Linked DNA regions of Azospirillum brasilense. Each later gene encodes a partner of the first gene's protein in a complex. Links are inferred from orthologs where the notes say so. Each region holds a gene or a part of one and is shown in the gene's direction. Other genes may lie near its edges. The genes, in order: tig and rpsG.

Region 1 (8,060 bases):
CGCGCTGCGGCGCGGTTGTCCTTTTGAAAGGCGCCGACACGGTGGTCGCGGCGCCGGACGGGCGGGCGGTCGTCAACGCCAACGCTCCGGCCGATCTTGCGACCGCCGGCTCGGGGGACGTGCTGGCGGGCATCGCGCTCGGGCTGATCGCCCAGGGGATGGACGCGTTCGACGCCGCCTGCGCCGCGGTCTGGCTGCACGGCGAGGCGGCGAACGCGTTCGGACCGGGTCTGATCGCCGAGGATCTGCCGGATGCGCTGCCGGGGGTGCTGAAGCGCTTGAAGGCGGGGGCGCGCTGATCCGGGAGCCCGCCGGGCATACATACGCCCGGGCAGGGGGCTTACCCTTAAGGCCGGGCTCAAGCTATGGCTTGCCGAGAGCCTGTCCGCACGCCAGACTCTGGGTATGAGCGAGACGCCCGAGATCAAATCCGCCGAGCCCGTTCCGTCCCAAGCCCCAACACCTGGGGTGGGAACACCGCCGGGCTTGCTCGACCGCACCCTGGACACGCTGCGCGCGGGCTGGCGCGAGATCGCCGCCTCCGCCCGCGGGGTGGTCGGCGCGGCGCCGCGCGCCAATCTGCCCAAGGAAGACGCGGAGCGGCTGAAGGAGCAGATCGAAGCCTGCCTGGAGGGCCGCGGCGGCGAGGTGTCGGCGCGGGCCCGGGCGGCGCAGCTTGGCCGCACCTATCTGGCGCTGGACGGGCAGGGGCGGCGCAATTTCCTGATGATGCTCGCGCGCGACTTCGATGTGGACCGCGCCGCCGTCGACCAGGCGATGGCCACCTTCCAGACGGCGGGCGATCCGGTGTCGCGCGGCCACGCCGAGCGCGCCCTGCGCCGCGCGCTGGAACCGCCGCGGCTGCGGCTGCTGACCCAATTCAACGGCCTGCCGGAAGGGGTGAAGTTCCTGGTCGACCTGCGCGCCGAACTGATGGAGATGGCCCGTGGGGAGCCGCTGCTCCAGGCGCTGGAGGACGATATCAAGAGCCTGCTGCGCAACTGGTTCGACGTCGGCTTCCTGGAGATGCGTCGGATCACCTGGGACAGCCCGGCCTCGCTCCTGGAGAAGCTCATCAAGTACGAGGCGGTGCACGAGATCAGCGGTTGGCGGGACCTGAAGGACCGCCTCGACTCCGACCGCCGCTGCTTCGCCTTCTTCCACCCGCGCATGCCGAACGAGCCGCTGATCTTCGTGGAGGTCGCCCTGGTCCAGGGCATGTCGGACAACGTGCAGGCGCTCCTCGACCCCTCCGCCCCGGTCTGCGACCCGAAGAGCGCCGACAGCGCCATCTTCTATTCCATCTCCAACGCCCAGGTCGGCTTGGCGGGAATCAGCTTCGGCAACTTCCTCATCAAGCGGGTGGTTGACGGGCTGACCGGCGAGTTCCCCAACATCAAATGCTTCGCCACCCTGTCGCCGATTCCCGGCTTCCGCCGCTGGCTGGACCGCGAGCTGGCCGAGCGCGGCGATTCGCTGCTCAGCCCGCCCGAGGCGGAGCGCATCGCCGAGGCCATGACCGCCCTGCAGGACGGCGACGAATCGGACGGGGAGGGCGACGCGGCGGAGCGTCCGGTGCTGGCCGGCGCCTTGGCTCTGCCCTCCTGGCACACCGACGACGAGCTTCAGAAGCAACTGCGCGGCCCGCTGATGCGGCTGTGCGCGCTTTACCTGACGACGGCGCGTGCGTCCGACCGCCGCAGCGAACGGTCGGGCACCGCGCCGGCGCGGGCGCTGGACCCGGTCGCGCATTTCCATCTCAGCAACGGTGCCCGCATGGAGCGGCTGAACTGGCTGGGCGACCGCTCGTCCAAGGGGTTGCGGCAGTCCTGCGGGATGATGATCAACTACCGCTACAAGCTGGGGGAAATCGACGCCAACCACGAAGCGTACCGGGGCGAGGGCAAGGTCAACGCCTCCTCCTCCATCCGGTCTCTGGGGAAGGGGGGCGGATGAGCCGGCTCGCCGCCCGCCGAGGCGCTTCCGTCGGCGCTTCCCGGAGCACCCACCAATGGCGTGCGGAACGGCGCCCATTTTGCCTGTTTGCGGCGCGAACCCTGTGCTATAGAGCGGACTTCGCCGGCAGTCCGTCGGGTGTTCCGCACCCGTCGCGGGCTGTCTATGCCATTGCGGGCGTGGCGGAACTGGTAGACGCGCCGGATTTAGGTTCCGGTGACTTCGGTCGTGGGGGTTCGAGTCCCTTCGCCCGCACCATGGCAACAGCTTGGACCGCATGGGAACACACGGTCTCGGGCCGCCCGGACGGGCGCCGCCGGGCCGGACAACGAGATAGGCTTTCGTTCCGATGAACATCACCGAGACCAGCGCCGACGGCCTGAAGCGCGAGTACAAGGTCGTCATTTCCGCCCAGGATATCGAACAGAAGGTGCAGGGCCGGCTCGAAGAGCTGCGCCGGACGGTGCAGCTCCCCGGCTTCCGTCCGGGCAAGGTGCCGGTTGCCGTGATCAAGCAGCGCTACGGCGGCAGCGTGCTGGCCGAGGCTCTGGAGGATGCGATCGCCGACAGCTCGCGCCAGGCGCTGAACGAGCGCGGCCTGCGCATCGCCATGCAGCCGAAGATCAACGTCGAGAAGTACGAGGACGGCGGCGACCTGTCCTACACCATGGGCGTCGAGCTTCTGCCGGACATCGAGCCGGGCGACCTCAGCGGCCTGGAGCTTGAGAAGCCGGTCGCCACGGTCGAGGACTCGGCCGTCGACGAGGCGCTGACCCGTCTGGCCTCCGCCCATTCGGTGCAGGCCCCGGTCACCGAGGACCGCGCGGCCGAGAAGGGCGACATCGCCGTGATCGACTTCGCCGGTTCGGTCGATGGCGAGGCCCTGCCGGGCATGGACGGCAAGGACTACCCGCTGGAGCTGGGCGCCAACCAGTTCGTTCCGGGCTTCGAGGACCAGCTGGTCGGCGCCAAGGCCGGCGAGCACCGCACGGTGAAGGTCACCTTCCCGGCCGACTACCCGCACGACCGCCTGAAGGGCGCGGACACCGTGTTCGAGGTGGACGTCAAGGAGCTCCGCAAGAACGTCCCGGCCGAGGTCAACGACGACCTCGCCAAGGAGTTCGGCATGGAGAGCCTGGAGAAGCTGCGCGAGGCCGTCGGCGACCGCATCAAGAGCGAGTACGCCAACGTGTCGCGCCTGCGCGTCAAGCGCCAGCTCCTCGACAAGCTGGCCGAGGCGCACTCCTTCGAGGTCCCGCCGGGCATGGTGGACGTCGAGTTCGAGGGCATCTGGCAGCGCCTCCAGCAGGAGCTGAAGAACGGCACCGCCGGTGAGGACGCCGGCAAGCCGGAGGATGAGCTGAAGACCGAGTACCGCGGCATCGCCGAGCGCCGCGTGCGCCTGGGCCTGCTGCTGTCGGAAATCGGCCGCCGCAACGACATCCAGGTGACCCAGGACGAGATCAACCGCGCCCTGATCGCGGAAGCCCGCCGCTTCCCCGGCCAGGAGCGTCAGGTGTTCGAGTTCTTCAAGCAGAACCGGGAAGCGCTGGAAAACCTCCGCGCCCCGATCTTCGAGGACAAGGTCGTCGACTACATCCTGGACCAGGCCAAGGTGAGCGAGAAGCCGGTGTCCGCCGAAGAGCTGATGAAGGACCCCGACGAGGAGGCCGAGGCGGCCTGACGTCAGAAAGGTTGAGGGGCGGCCTACCGGTCGCCCCTTTCCATTCCTATATGTAGACTGCTCAGACGACTAACCGAGCTGCGGGAGCAGGGAAGACCACCATGTACGACTTCGAACCGAAGATGAATGCTCTGGTCCCGATGGTCATCGAGCAGACCAACCGGGGCGAACGAGCGTACGATATTTACTCGCGCCTGCTGAAGGAACGGATCATTTTCTTGATCGGTGGCGTGAACGACGCCGTCGCCAGCCTGATCTGCTCGCAGCTGCTGTTCCTGGAATCGGAAAACCCGAGCAAGGACATCGCGCTCTACATCAATTCGCCGGGCGGCTATGTTTCGGCCGGCCTCGCCATCTACGACACCATGCAGTACATCCGTCCGCAGGTGTCGACGGTGTGCATGGGACAGGCGGCCTCGATGGGCTCGCTCCTGCTCGCCGCCGGCGCGCCGGGCAAGCGCTTCTCGCTGCCGAACAGCCGGATCATGATCCACCAGCCGTCGGGCGGCGCCCAGGGCCAGGCCTCGGACATCGAGATCCAGGCCCAGGAGATCCTGAAGCTGCGTTCGCGCCTCAACGACATCTATGTCAAGCACACCGGCCAGTCTCTCGACACCATCGAGGCGGCCATGGAGCGCGACAAGTTCATGTCGCCGGAGGAGGCCAAGGCCTTCGGGCTGATCGACGAGGTCGTGGAAAAGCGCCCCGGCTCGATCGGCGACGGCAACGCGGCCTGAGGGGGCGCGCGAACTAATGATTGATTGCGCCGGTTCCCTGTTGTTGAATGATGGGGAACCGGTCCGATGGATCGGGTTCGAAGGATGAGCGGATGCGTTAACCTTGTCACGGGCCTTGCCCGGGACAACCTTTGAAAGGACCGGCGTCGGGGGACGCCGCAGGCGGTTGACAGGTTATACGGATCAGTCCCCCGCGAGATGACGGAGTACCGATGAGCAAGTCCAGCAGCGGCGATTCGAAGAACACGCTCTACTGCTCCTTTTGCGGCAAGAGCCAGCACGAGGTCCGCAAGCTGATTGCCGGTCCGACGGTGTTCATCTGCGATGAATGCGTCGAGCTGTGCATGGACATCATTCGCGAGGAGAACAAGACGACCCTCGTGAAGTCCCGCGACGGCGTGCCGACCCCGCGCGACATCCATGCGGTACTGGACGATTACGTGATCGGCCAGCATCACGCGAAACGGGTCCTTTCTGTTGCAGTGCACAACCACTACAAGCGGTTGGCGCATGGCACGAAGCACAACGACGTCGAACTGGCGAAGTCCAACATCCTGCTGGTCGGCCCCACGGGCTGCGGCAAGACGCTGCTCGCCCAGACGCTCGCCCGGATCATCGACGTTCCCTTCACGATGGCCGACGCCACGACCCTGACCGAGGCGGGCTATGTCGGTGAGGACGTCGAGAACATCATCCTCAAGCTGCTCCAGGCCGCCGACTACAACGTCGAGCGGGCGCAGCGCGGCATCGTCTACATCGACGAGGTCGACAAGATCAGCCGCAAGTCCGACAACCCGTCGATCACGCGCGACGTGTCGGGCGAGGGCGTGCAGCAGGCCCTGCTGAAGATCATGGAGGGCACCGTCGCCTCCGTGCCTCCGCAGGGTGGCCGCAAGCACCCGCAGCAGGAGTTCCTGCAGGTCGACACCAGCAACATCCTGTTCATCTGCGGCGGCGCCTTCGCCGGGCTGGACAAGATCATCGCGCAGCGCGGCAAGGGCACGTCGATCGGTTTCGGCGCCGATGTGCGCGGGCCGGACGAGCGCTCGACCGGTGACATCCTGCGCGAGGTCGAGCCCGAGGATCTGCTGAAGTTCGGCCTGATCCCGGAATTCATCGGCCGTCTGCCGGTGGTCGCCACCCTGGCCGACCTCGACGAGTCGGCTCTGGTGGAGATCCTCACCAAGCCGAAGAACGCCCTGGTCAAGCAGTACCAGCGTCTGTTCGAGATGGAGGACGTCCGTCTGGAATTCTCCGACGATGCCCTGCGCAACATCGCCCACAAGGCGATCCAGCGGAAGACCGGCGCGCGCGGCCTGCGGTCGATCATGGAGTCGATCCTGCTCGACCCGATGTTCGATCTGCCCGGCCTGTCTGGGGTGGAGAGCATTCTGGTCAACAAGGAGGTGGTCGAGGGGCGCGCCAAGCCGCTCTACGTCCACGCCGAACGCCGCGGGGAGCAGCAGGCACCGGGTGCCTGAGTTCGTCACGGCCGATCAGTACCGGATACGGGGAAGGGCGCCTTCGGGCGCCCTTCGTCGTTTTCGGCTTTTGGAGACATCGAGGGTCTCAGCCGGGCGGCGGAACGGCCGGACCGGCATGCCGCACCGCCATACGGAATTGGGGTTCTGGCCCTTGAAGGGGGGCTATGGCTGTGCCACGTTAGAAAAAGTGCCGGTTTCCGATCCCTGTGCTCATCCCCCGAGGCGGGGGTCCTCCCAGGCCCATCCCGGGCTGACGGCGTCCCAATGAAAGAGGCCCAATCAATGTTCGAAATCCCTCGTGGTGCCCTCTATCCGGTCCTGCCGCTCCGCGACATCGTGGTTTTCCCCCACATGATCGTGCCTCTTTTCGTCGGCCGCGAGAAATCCGTGCGCGCCCTGGAAGACGTGATGAAGGACGACAAGCAGATCCTTCTCGTCACCCAGAAGAACGCCGCGCAGGACGATCCGACGCCGGCCGATATCTACAGCGTCGGCACCGTTGGGACCGTGTTGCAGCTGCTGAAGCTGCCCGACGGAACGGTGAAGGTGCTCGTGGAGGGCGGCCAGCGCGCGTCCATCACCAAGTTCGCCGAGAACGAGGATTTCTTCCAGGCCCACGCCGACCTCGTCGAGGAGAAGGTCGGGGAAAGCCAGGAGCTTGAGGCGCTGGGCCGGGCCGTCGTCTCGCAGTTCGAGCAGTACATCAAGCTCAACAAGAAGATCCCGCCGGAGGTTCTGGTCTCGATCAACCAGATCGAGGAGCCGGGCAAGCTGGCGGACACCGTCGCCTCCCACCTCGCGCTGAAGATTCCGGAGAAGCAGCAGCTCCTGGAATGCGCCACGGTGTCGGAGCGGCTGGAGCGGGTCTACGCCTTCATGGAAGGCGAGATCGGCGTCCTGCAGGTGGAGAAGCGCATCCGCAACCGCGTCAAGCGGCAGATGGAGAAGACCCAGCGCGAGTACTACCTCAACGAACAGCTCAAGGCGATCCAGAAGGAACTCGGCGAGACCGAGGACGGCCGCGACGAGTCGGCCGAGCTGGAAGAGAAGATCAACAAGACCCGCTTCTCCAAGGAAGCCCGCGACAAGGCCCTGGCCGAGCTGAAGAAGCTGCGCTCGATGAGCCCGATGTCGGCCGAAGCGACGGTGGTGCGCAACTACCTGGACTGGATGCTGTCCATTCCGTGGAAGAAGCGCACCAAGGTGAAGAAAGACCTGAAGCTCGCGCAGAAGATCCTCGACGCCGACCATTACGGCCTGGAGAAGGTCAAGGAACGCATCCTCGAGTATCTCGCGGTCCAGAACCGCATGAACAAGGTGAAGGGGCCGATCCTCTGCCTCGTTGGGCCGCCCGGCGTCGGCAAGACCTCGCTCGGCAAGTCGATCGCCAAGTCCACGGGGCGCAACTTCGTGCGCATGTCGCTGGGCGGCGTGCGGGACGAGGCCGAGGTCCGCGGCCACCGGCGCACCTACATCGGCTCGATGCCCGGCAAGGTCATCCAGGGCATGAAGAAGGCGAAGTCGTCCAACCCGCTCTTCCTGCTGGACGAGATCGACAAGCTCGGCGCCGACTGGCGCGGCGACCCGTCGTCCGCCCTGCTGGAGGTCCTCGACCCCGAGCAGAACGGCACCTTCAACGACCATTACCTGGAGGTCGACTACGACCTGTCGGACGTGATGTTCGTCTGTACGGCCAACACGATGCGCATGCCGCAGCCGCTGCTGGACCGCATGGAGATCATCCGCGTCGCCGGCTACACCGAGGATGAGAAGGTCGAGATCTCCAAGCGCCACCTCATCGAGAAGCAGGTGGAGGCCAACGGTCTGAAGAAGGGCGAGTTCGCCATCTCCGACGACGCGCTGCGCGACCTGATCCGCTACTACACGCGGGAGGCCGGCGTCCGCAGCTTGGAGCGCGAGATCGCCAACCTCTGCCGCAAGGCCGTGAAGGAGATCCTGATGAAGGGCTCCGCCGGCGCCAAGGTCTCGGTCACCCGCCGGAACCTCGACAAGTACGCCGGCGTCCGCCGCTTCCACTTTGGCGAGGCGGAACTGGAGGATCTGGTGGGCGTCACCACCGGGCTGGCCTGGACGGAAGTCGGCGGCGAACTGCTGTCGATCGAGGCGGTCAGCCTCCCCGGCAAGGGGCGGGTGACCACCACCGGCAAGCTGGGCGACGTCATGAAGGAGTCGGTCCAG
Region 2 (8,062 bases), 1.9 Mb from region 1 along the record:
CCGCGTGCCCGGCGCCCAGGTGCATCTGTTGTGGAAGACGCTCGATCCGGTGCGCTCCGACACCGGCCTGACCATCCTTCCCACCAACACCTTTGCCGAAGCGCCGCCGCTCGATCTTCTCCTGGTGCCGGGCGGTGGCGGGATCAACGCGCTGCTCACCGATGAAGAGGTCATGTCCTTCCTGGAGGAGCGGGCGTCGAGCACCCGCTATCTCTCCGGGATCTGCACCGGCTCCCTGGTGCTCGGTGCGGCCGGCTTGCTGGAAGGGAGACGGGCCGGCACGCATTGGGCCTCCCGCGAGTTCCTCGCGGCCTTCGGTGCGACCCAGGTGGCCGAGCGCGTGGTGGTGGACGGCACACTGTTCACCGGCGGTGGCGTGACCGCGGGAATCGACGTGGCGCTCCGCATCGTCGGCGAGATGTTCGGCGCGGACACCGCGAAGCGCGTCCAGCTCTCCATCGAGTACGATCCTCAGCCGCCCTTCGACGCCGGGTCGCCGGACGGGGCCGGGGAGGCGGTGACCGCCGATCTCCTCGCCCGGATGCGCCCGATGCTGGACGCGCGGGCCGCCGCGGTGGCGGCGGGTGCCGAGGCCTTGCGGCGCCGCCGCTCCGGGGGCGCCGGCTGACGCAAAAACGTCGTCGAAGCGCATGACGAACGGTCATCTGCGCGCTTGACGGGTCCCCGGCGGACCCATATAGTCCGCGAACTTCAAAAGGAGCCTCGGGAAGGTCTTTCGTCCATCCCGTCCGGCATCCGGCTGAACCCAAGCGACATAGCTGAACGACAGGTTCTTCGTGAACCGATCCGACGGCGATCGACCATTGGGCCCGCTCGAAGCCCCTCAGGCTTCGCAGGCGGGCTTTTGCATCGTCCGGTGTTGCCGGGCGACTTTCCAATCGGTCCGGCTCCGCCGGCCGATCGACCTGAAGGGATGAAGGGCAGATATGCCGACGATCAACCAGTTGATCCGTAAGCCGCGCGAGCCCTTGGCCGCGCGCAATAAGGTTCCCGCGATGGAGGCGTGCCCGCAGAAGCGTGGCGTCTGCACCCGCGTCTACACGACCACGCCGAAGAAGCCGAACTCGGCTCTGCGTAAGGTCGCCCGCGTTCGCCTGACGAACGGCTTCGAAGTGACCTCCTACATCCCCGGTGAAGGCCATAACCTCCAGGAACACTCGGTGGTTATGATCCGCGGCGGCCGTGTGAAGGATCTTCCCGGCGTTCGCTACCACATCATCCGCGGCACGCTCGATACCCAGGGCGTGAAGGACCGTAAGCAGCGTCGTTCGAAGTACGGCGCGAAGCGTCCGAAGTAAGGAGTATTCACGATGTCCCGTCGTCGTCGCGCCGAGAAGCGTGAGGTCCTGCCGGACGCCAAGTATGGCGACCGCGTCCTGACCAAGTTCATGAACTGCCTGATGCTGGACGGCAAGAAGTCGGCCGCCGAGCGCATCGTCTACGGCGCGCTCAGCCGCATCGAGGCCAAGACCAAGAACGAGCCGGTTCAGGTCTTCCATGACGCCCTGCTGAACGTGAAGCCGCACCTCGAAGTGCGCTCGCGTCGCGTCGGTGGCGCCACCTATCAGGTTCCGGTCGAGGTCCGCACGGACCGCGCCCAGGCCCTGGCCATCCGTTGGCTCATCGGCGCCGCCCGCGCCCGCTCGGAAAACACCATGACCGAGCGTCTGTCGGGTGAGCTGCTGGATGCCGCCAACCAGCGTGGCACCGCTGTGAAGAAGCGCGAAGACACCCATCGTATGGCGGAAGCCAACAAGGCCTTCTCGCACTACCGCTGGTAAGGCACCCACCGGCCCAGGTGCTTGTCATGCCCCGTTCCCATCCCCTGAACCGTTACCGCAACATCGGCATCATGGCTCACATTGATGCCGGTAAGACCACGACCACCGAGCGGATTTTGTACTACACTGGAAAGTCGTACAAAATCGGCGAGGTGCACGAGGGCACCGCGGTGATGGATTGGATGGAGCAGGAACAGGAACGGGGCATCACCATCACCTCCGCGGCCACGACCTGCTTCTGGCGCGACCACCGCATCAACATCATCGACACGCCGGGCCACGTCGACTTCACCATTGAAGTCGAACGCAGTCTCCGCGTGCTCGACGGCGCCGTTGCGGTGTTCGACGCCGTTGCCGGGGTGGAGCCTCAGTCCGAGACCGTGTGGCGGCAGGCCGACAAGTACGGCGTGCCCCGCATGTGTTTCGTCAACAAGCTGGATCGCACCGGCGCGGACTTCTTCCGTTGCGTCGACATGATGAGGGAACGGCTGGGCGCCTTCCCGCTCGTCCTCCAGCTTCCGATCGGGTCCGAGGCCGGTTTCGTCGGCGTCGTCGATCTGGTCGCCATGCGCGCCATCGTCTGGAAGGAAGAGACGCTGGGCGCCGAATTCTATTACACCGACATTCCGGACGCCCTGAAGGACGCGGCGGCGCGCCACCGACAGGCGCTGCTCGACGCTGTGCTGGAACTCGACGACGCGGCCATGGAGGCCTATCTCGAGTCCGGTCAGGAGCCGTCCGAAGACACGCTCAAGGCCTGCATCCGCAAGGGCACAATCGGCTTGCGCTTCGTGCCGGTCCTCTGTGGATCCGCCTTCAAGAACAAGGGCATCCAGCCGATGCTCGACGCCGTGGTGGACTATCTGCCGGCTCCCGTGGACGTCGGGGCGGTCAGAGGACATCGCGTCGGCAGCCCCGAGACGGACGAGCGCGCACCGGACGACGCCGCTCCCTTCTCCGCGCTCGCCTTCAAGATCATGAACGATCCCTTTGTCGGGTCGCTGACCTTCGTGCGTGTCTATTCGGGCACCGTCGCCTCCGGCACCGCCGTGCTGAATCCCGGCAAGGACGAGAAGGAGCGCATCGGCCGCATGCTGCTGATGCACGCCAACAGCCGGGAGGAGATCGACGAGGCCTACGCCGGCGACATCGTCGCCTTCACCGCGCTGAAGAGCACGACGACCGGCGACACGCTGTGCGATCCCGCCAAGCCCATCGTCCTGGAGCGGATGGAGTTTCCGGAACCGGTCATCGAGGTGGCCGTCGAGCCGAGATCCAAGGCCGACCAGGAAAAGATGAGCATGGCGCTGTCCCGCCTCGCCCAGGAGGACCCGTCCTTCCGCGTGACCGTCGACCATGAGAGCGGTCAGACGATCATCAAGGGCATGGGCGAACTGCATCTGGAGATCATCGTCGATCGCATGAAGCGGGAGTTCAAGGTGGATGCCGACGTCGGCGCGCCGCAGGTGGCGTACCGCGAGACCATCACCAGGACCGCCGAGATCGACTACACCCACAAGAAGCAGACCGGCGGCACCGGTCAGTTCGCCCGGGTCAGGCTGGTCTTCGAGCCGTTGCCCGCCGGCAGCGGCTTTGTCTTCCGGAACAAGGTCGTCGGCGGCGCCGTGCCCAAGGAGTTCATTCCAGGCGTGCAGAAGGGGCTTGAGGCCTCGCTGCACAACGGCGTGGTCGCGGGCTTCCCGGTGATCGACCTCGAGGTGGCGCTGGTCGACGGCGCCTTCCACGACGTCGACTCCTCGGTGCTGGCCTTCGAGATCGCCACCCGTGCCGCCTTCCGCGACGGCATGCAAAAGGCCGGCCCGATGCTTCTGGAGCCGATCATGAGGGTTGAGGTGGTGACGCCCGAAGACTACATGGGCGACATCATCGGGGACCTGAACAGCCGCCGGGGCCAGATCACTGCCATGGACCAGCGGGGCAACGCCCGCTCGATCCAGGCGATGGTGCCGCTGGCGTCGATGTTCGGTTATGTGAACACCCTGCGCTCGATGAGCCAGGGACGCGCGCAGTACACGATGCAGTTCGACCACCACGAGCCGGTGCCGCAGACGATTGCGGAGACCATCCGCGCCAGGATGGCCTGAAACCGCTGGAACGACAAAGAGACGGAGAGCACACACCATGGCGAAGGCAAAGTTCGAGCGGAACAAGCCGCACTGCAACATCGGCACGATCGGCCACGTCGACCACGGCAAGACGTCGCTGACGGCGGCGATCACGAAGGTGCTGGCCGAGAGCGGCGGCGCGACCTTCACCGCCTACGACCAGATCGACAAGGCGCCGGAAGAGAAGGCGCGCGGCATCACGATCTCGACCGCCCACGTCGAGTACGAGACGACCAACCGCCACTATGCCCACGTCGATTGCCCGGGCCACGCCGACTACGTGAAGAACATGATCACGGGCGCCGCGCAGATGGACGGCGCGATCCTGGTCGTGTCGGCCGCCGACGGCCCGATGCCGCAGACCCGCGAGCACATCCTGCTGGCCCGCCAGGTCGGCGTGCCGGCGCTGGTGGTGTTCATGAACAAGGTCGACATGGTCGACGATCCGGAGCTGCTCGAGCTGGTCGAGATGGAGGTGCGCGAGCTGCTGTCCTCCTACCAGTTCCCGGGCGACGACATTCCGATCGTCAAGGGCTCGGCGCTGTGCGCTCTGGAGGACCGTTCGCCGGAGATCGGCCGTGACGCGATCCTCAAGCTGATGGCCGAGGTCGACCAGTACATCCCGCAGCCGGAGCGTCCGAAGGACCGTCCGTTCCTGATGCCGATCGAGGACGTGTTCTCGATCTCGGGCCGCGGCACGGTGGTGACCGGCCGCGTCGAGCGCGGCATCGTCAAGGTCGGCGAGGAAGTCGAGATCGTCGGTCTGAAGACCACGGTCAAGACCACGGTGACCGGTGTGGAGATGTTCCGCAAGCTGCTCGACTCGGGTGAGGCTGGCGACAACATCGGCGCGCTGCTGCGCGGCACGAAGCGTGAGGACGTCGAGCGCGGCCAGGTTCTGGCCAAGCCGGGCAGCATCACGCCGCACACCACCTTCAAGGCCGAGGCCTACATCCTGACGAAGGAAGAGGGTGGCCGTCACACGCCGTTCTTCACCAACTACCGTCCGCAGTTCTACTTCCGCACGACCGACGTGACGGGCATGGTGAAGCTGCCGGAAGGCACCGAGATGGTGATGCCGGGCGACAACATCTCCATGGAAGTCGAGCTGATCGCTCCGATCGCCATGGACGAGGGCCTGCGCTTCGCCATCCGTGAGGGTGGCCGTACGGTCGGCGCCGGCGTCGTCGCCTCGATCATCAAGTAAGGTTGTCTTTTGCGAAGGGGGCCGGCCCGCGGGCCGGCCCCTTTTTGCATGGCCGATCCGCGATAATGCGGCGTGACGCGCCGAGCCGGGCCGATCCCGTCATCCTCCTGTCACAAGGGGGAAAATGTGGGTTGACACCGGGGCGCCTAGGGCATACACGTTACGCCCTCTGGAATTTGGGTTGGTAGTAGGCACGTCCGGCCTAGACGCAGCCCGATCACGAACGGCACCGCAAGCTCCACTTGCACCGGTTGCTGCCAGGAACATCCATCCGCATTGCGATGCGGGGGATGTTCTTTTTCGTATCGGCCGTCAGATCGGACAGACGAACCGCCGCCCACCGCTTCGGTGAGCCGGCGCAGGTTCGCCTGCCGCCGCGGGTCCCCGGGGGACAGATTTTGGGGTGCCGGTGGCGCAGTCGCGTCACCGAAACGAGGTGCAAGGGACGTTTGGACATGGACAGCCAGAACATCCGCATCCGCTTGAAGGCGTTCGATCATCGCGTGCTCGACCAGTCGACCAGCGAGATCGTCAACACCGCCAAGCGGACCGGTGCTCGGGTGCGGGGCCCGATCCCGCTGCCGACGCAGATCGAGAAGTTTACGGTGAACCGCTCGCCGCACGTCGACAAGAAGTCGCGCGAGCAGTTTGAAATCCGCACCCACAAGCGTCTGCTCGACATCGTCGATCCGACGCCGCAGACGGTGGACGCGCTGATGAAGCTCGACCTCGCTGCCGGTGTGGACGTCGAGATCAAGCTCTAATTCGTTGCTGTTGAGGGACCTCTCCCTCTGAGGATGTCCCTGGTCAGGAGATAAAGAACAATGCGATCCGGTTTGATCGCGCAGAAAGTCGGCATGACCCGCGTCTTCACGGACGACGGGCAGCACGTGCCGGTGACTGTGCTGAAAGTCGACAGCTGCCAGGTCGTCGCCGTTCGCACCGAGGACAAGGATGGCTACACCGCCGTCCAGCTCGGCGCAGGCGCCATCAAGGTGAAGAACGTCACGAAGCCGCAGCGCGGGCATTTCGCCAAGGCGCGCGTCGAGCCCAAGCGCAAGCTGGTCGAGTTCCGCGTCGATGCCGACGCGCTGATCGAGGTCGGCGCCGAGCTCTCGGCTGCGCATTTCGTCCCGGGCCAGTTCGTCGACGTCACCGGCACCTCCATCGGTAAGGGCTTCGCCGGTCCGATGAAGCGCTGGAACTTCGGTGGTCTGCGCGCGACGCACGGCGTGTCGGTGTCGCACCGCTCGCACGGTTCGACGGGTAACCGCCAGGACCCCGGCAAGGTCTTCAAGAACAAGAAGATGGCCGGTCATCTCGGCGACGAGAAGGTCACGGTTCTGAACCTGAAGGTCGTGTCGGTCGATGAGGACCGCGGTCTGATCTTCCTCAAGGGTGCCGTTCCGGGCGCCGAGGGGGCTTGGCTCCGCATCCGCGACGCGGTGAAGAAGAAGGCTCCGGAAGGTCTGCCGTTCCCCGCCGGGATCAAGGCTGCGCCGGCCGCTGAAGCCGCCGCCGAGCCGCAGGAGTGATGGCCATGAAGGCGACCATTAAGAACCTGAACAACGAGACCGTCGGCGAGATCGAGCTGGCCGACGAGGTCTTCGGCCTCCCGTCCCGCACGGACATCCTGGCCCGCATGGTCAACTGGCAGCTGGCCAAGCGCCGCGCCGGCACGCACAAGACCAAGACGATCAGCGAGATCTCCGGCACCGGCAAGAAGCCGTACCGCCAGAAGGGGACCGGCCGCGCCCGTCAGGGTTCCATGCGTTCCGCGCAGTTCCGCGGCGGCGCGACCATCTTCGGCCCGGTTGTCCGCTCGCACGAGCACGACCTGACCAAGAAGGTCCGCAAGCTGGCCCTGAAGACCGCGCTGTCCACCAAGGCCGCGGAAGGCAAGCTCCTGGTCCTCGACGCCGCTTCGGCCGAGACCCACAAGACCAAGGAACTGGCTGTCCGTCTCGCCTCGCTCGGCCTGACCTCGGCTCTGATCATCGATGGCGCCAACCTGAACGAGAACTTCGCTCGGGCCTCGCGCAACATCCCGCTGATCGACGTGCTGCCGGAGCAGGGCGCCAACGTCTACGACATTCTTCGCCGCGATACGCTGGTCCTGACCCGCAACGCGGTCGAGCAGCTGGAGGCTCGCCTGAAATGAGCAAGCAGTCGAAACCTGCGGTGAGCCAGGAGCGGATGTACGACCTCATCCTGGCTCCGGTGATCACCGAGAAGTCGACGATGGCGTCGGAGCACAATCAGGTGACGTTCCGCGTGCCGCTGTCGGCGTCCAAGCCGGAGATCAAGGCGGCGGTCGAGGGGCTGTTCAACGTGAAGGTGACGGCGGTCAACACCCTGGTTTCCAAGGGCAAGACCAAGCGCTTCCGCGGCACCATCGGCCGTCGCTCGGACTTCAAGAAGGCCGTCGTGACCCTCGCCGAGGGGAACAAGATCGACGTGACCACGGGCATCTGAGCGGGAGTGTGATCCGATGGCTCTGAAGCAATATCGCCCAATTACGCCGTCGCTCCGCCAGCTGGTCATCGTCGACCGCTCGGAGCTGTGGAAGGGCAAGCCGGTCAAGACCCTCACCGAGGGCCTGACCAAGTCCGGCGGCCGCAACAACACCGGCCGCATCACCGCGCGCCGGATGGGTGGCGGTCACAAGCGCGTCTACCGTCTGGTGGACTTCAAGCGTCGCAAGTTCGACGTCCCGGCGACGGTTGAGCGCCTGGAGTACGATCCGAACCGCACGGCCTTTATCGCCCTCATCAAGTATGAGGACGGCACCGTCTCGTACATCCTGGCGCCGCAGCGCCTGAAGGTGGGCGACACGGTCATCGCCGGCGAGAAGGTGGATGTGAAGCCCGGCAACGCCATGCCGCTGAAGAACATCCCGGTCGGCTCCGTGCTGCACAACGTCGAGC

The links.
Region 2: the proteins of tig (region 1) and rpsG are in contact, whole or in part, in a crystal structure (PDB 3GTY), measured with the Thermotoga maritima proteins. The link is inferred for Azospirillum brasilense from one-to-one orthologs. Residues at the interface, in WP_004081061.1 of Thermotoga maritima: Glu122, Val124, Val129, Leu130, Tyr133, Glu188, Gly259, Ile262, Tyr263, Glu266, Ser270, Glu273, Gln274, Glu277, Arg308, Gln311, Ile312, Ser315, Tyr316, Glu325, Arg329, Arg336, Leu363, Phe366, Trp367, Arg373, Leu377, Arg381, Leu384, Glu387; in WP_004081843.1 of Thermotoga maritima: Lys34, Lys52, Lys55, Glu59, Arg62, Gln63, Glu66, Asn67, Lys69, Val71, Arg95, Ala109, Lys110, Lys111, Gly112, Arg113, Pro114, Glu117, Glu121, Ile124, Ala125, Tyr127, Asn128, Asn129, Thr130, Gly131, Lys135, Asp139, Arg142, Met143.

What each region holds. Positions count from the first base shown.
Region 1 is NZ_CP032345.1:2,717,730-2,725,789, forward strand. What follows is about bases 1,571-4,472. They hold tig (trigger factor), read left to right. Parts: upstream 1,571-2,305; coding sequence 2,306-3,640; downstream 3,641-4,472. Other genes in these bases: D3869_RS12965 (malonyl-CoA decarboxylase), read left to right, coding at 1,571-1,956; clpP (ATP-dependent Clp endopeptidase proteolytic subunit ClpP), read left to right, coding at 3,742-4,377. In the rest of the region: D3869_RS12960 (NAD(P)H-hydrate dehydratase), read left to right, coding at 1-299; more of D3869_RS12965, read left to right, coding at 406-1,570; ATP-dependent Clp protease ATP-binding subunit ClpX, read left to right, coding at 4,590-5,858; lon (endopeptidase La), read left to right, coding at 6,144-8,060. UniProt on the Bacillus subtilis protein: Involved in protein export. Acts as a chaperone by maintaining the newly synthesized protein in an open conformation. Functions as a peptidyl-prolyl cis-trans isomerase.
Region 2 is NZ_CP032345.1:764,775-772,836, reverse strand. The notes cover bases 163-3,066. They hold rpsG (30S ribosomal protein S7), read left to right. Parts: upstream 163-1,331; coding sequence 1,332-1,802; downstream 1,803-3,066. Other genes in these bases: fusA (elongation factor G), read left to right, coding at 1,829-3,066; rpsL (30S ribosomal protein S12), read left to right, coding at 948-1,319; D3869_RS03910 (DJ-1/PfpI family protein), read left to right, coding at 163-628. In the rest of the region: more of D3869_RS03910, read left to right, coding at 1-162; more of fusA, read left to right, coding at 3,067-3,907; tuf (elongation factor Tu), read left to right, coding at 3,945-5,135; rpsJ (30S ribosomal protein S10), read left to right, coding at 5,591-5,899; rplC (50S ribosomal protein L3), read left to right, coding at 5,960-6,670; rplD (50S ribosomal protein L4), read left to right, coding at 6,676-7,296; D3869_RS03870 (50S ribosomal protein L23), read left to right, coding at 7,293-7,610; rplB (50S ribosomal protein L2), read left to right, coding at 7,627-8,062.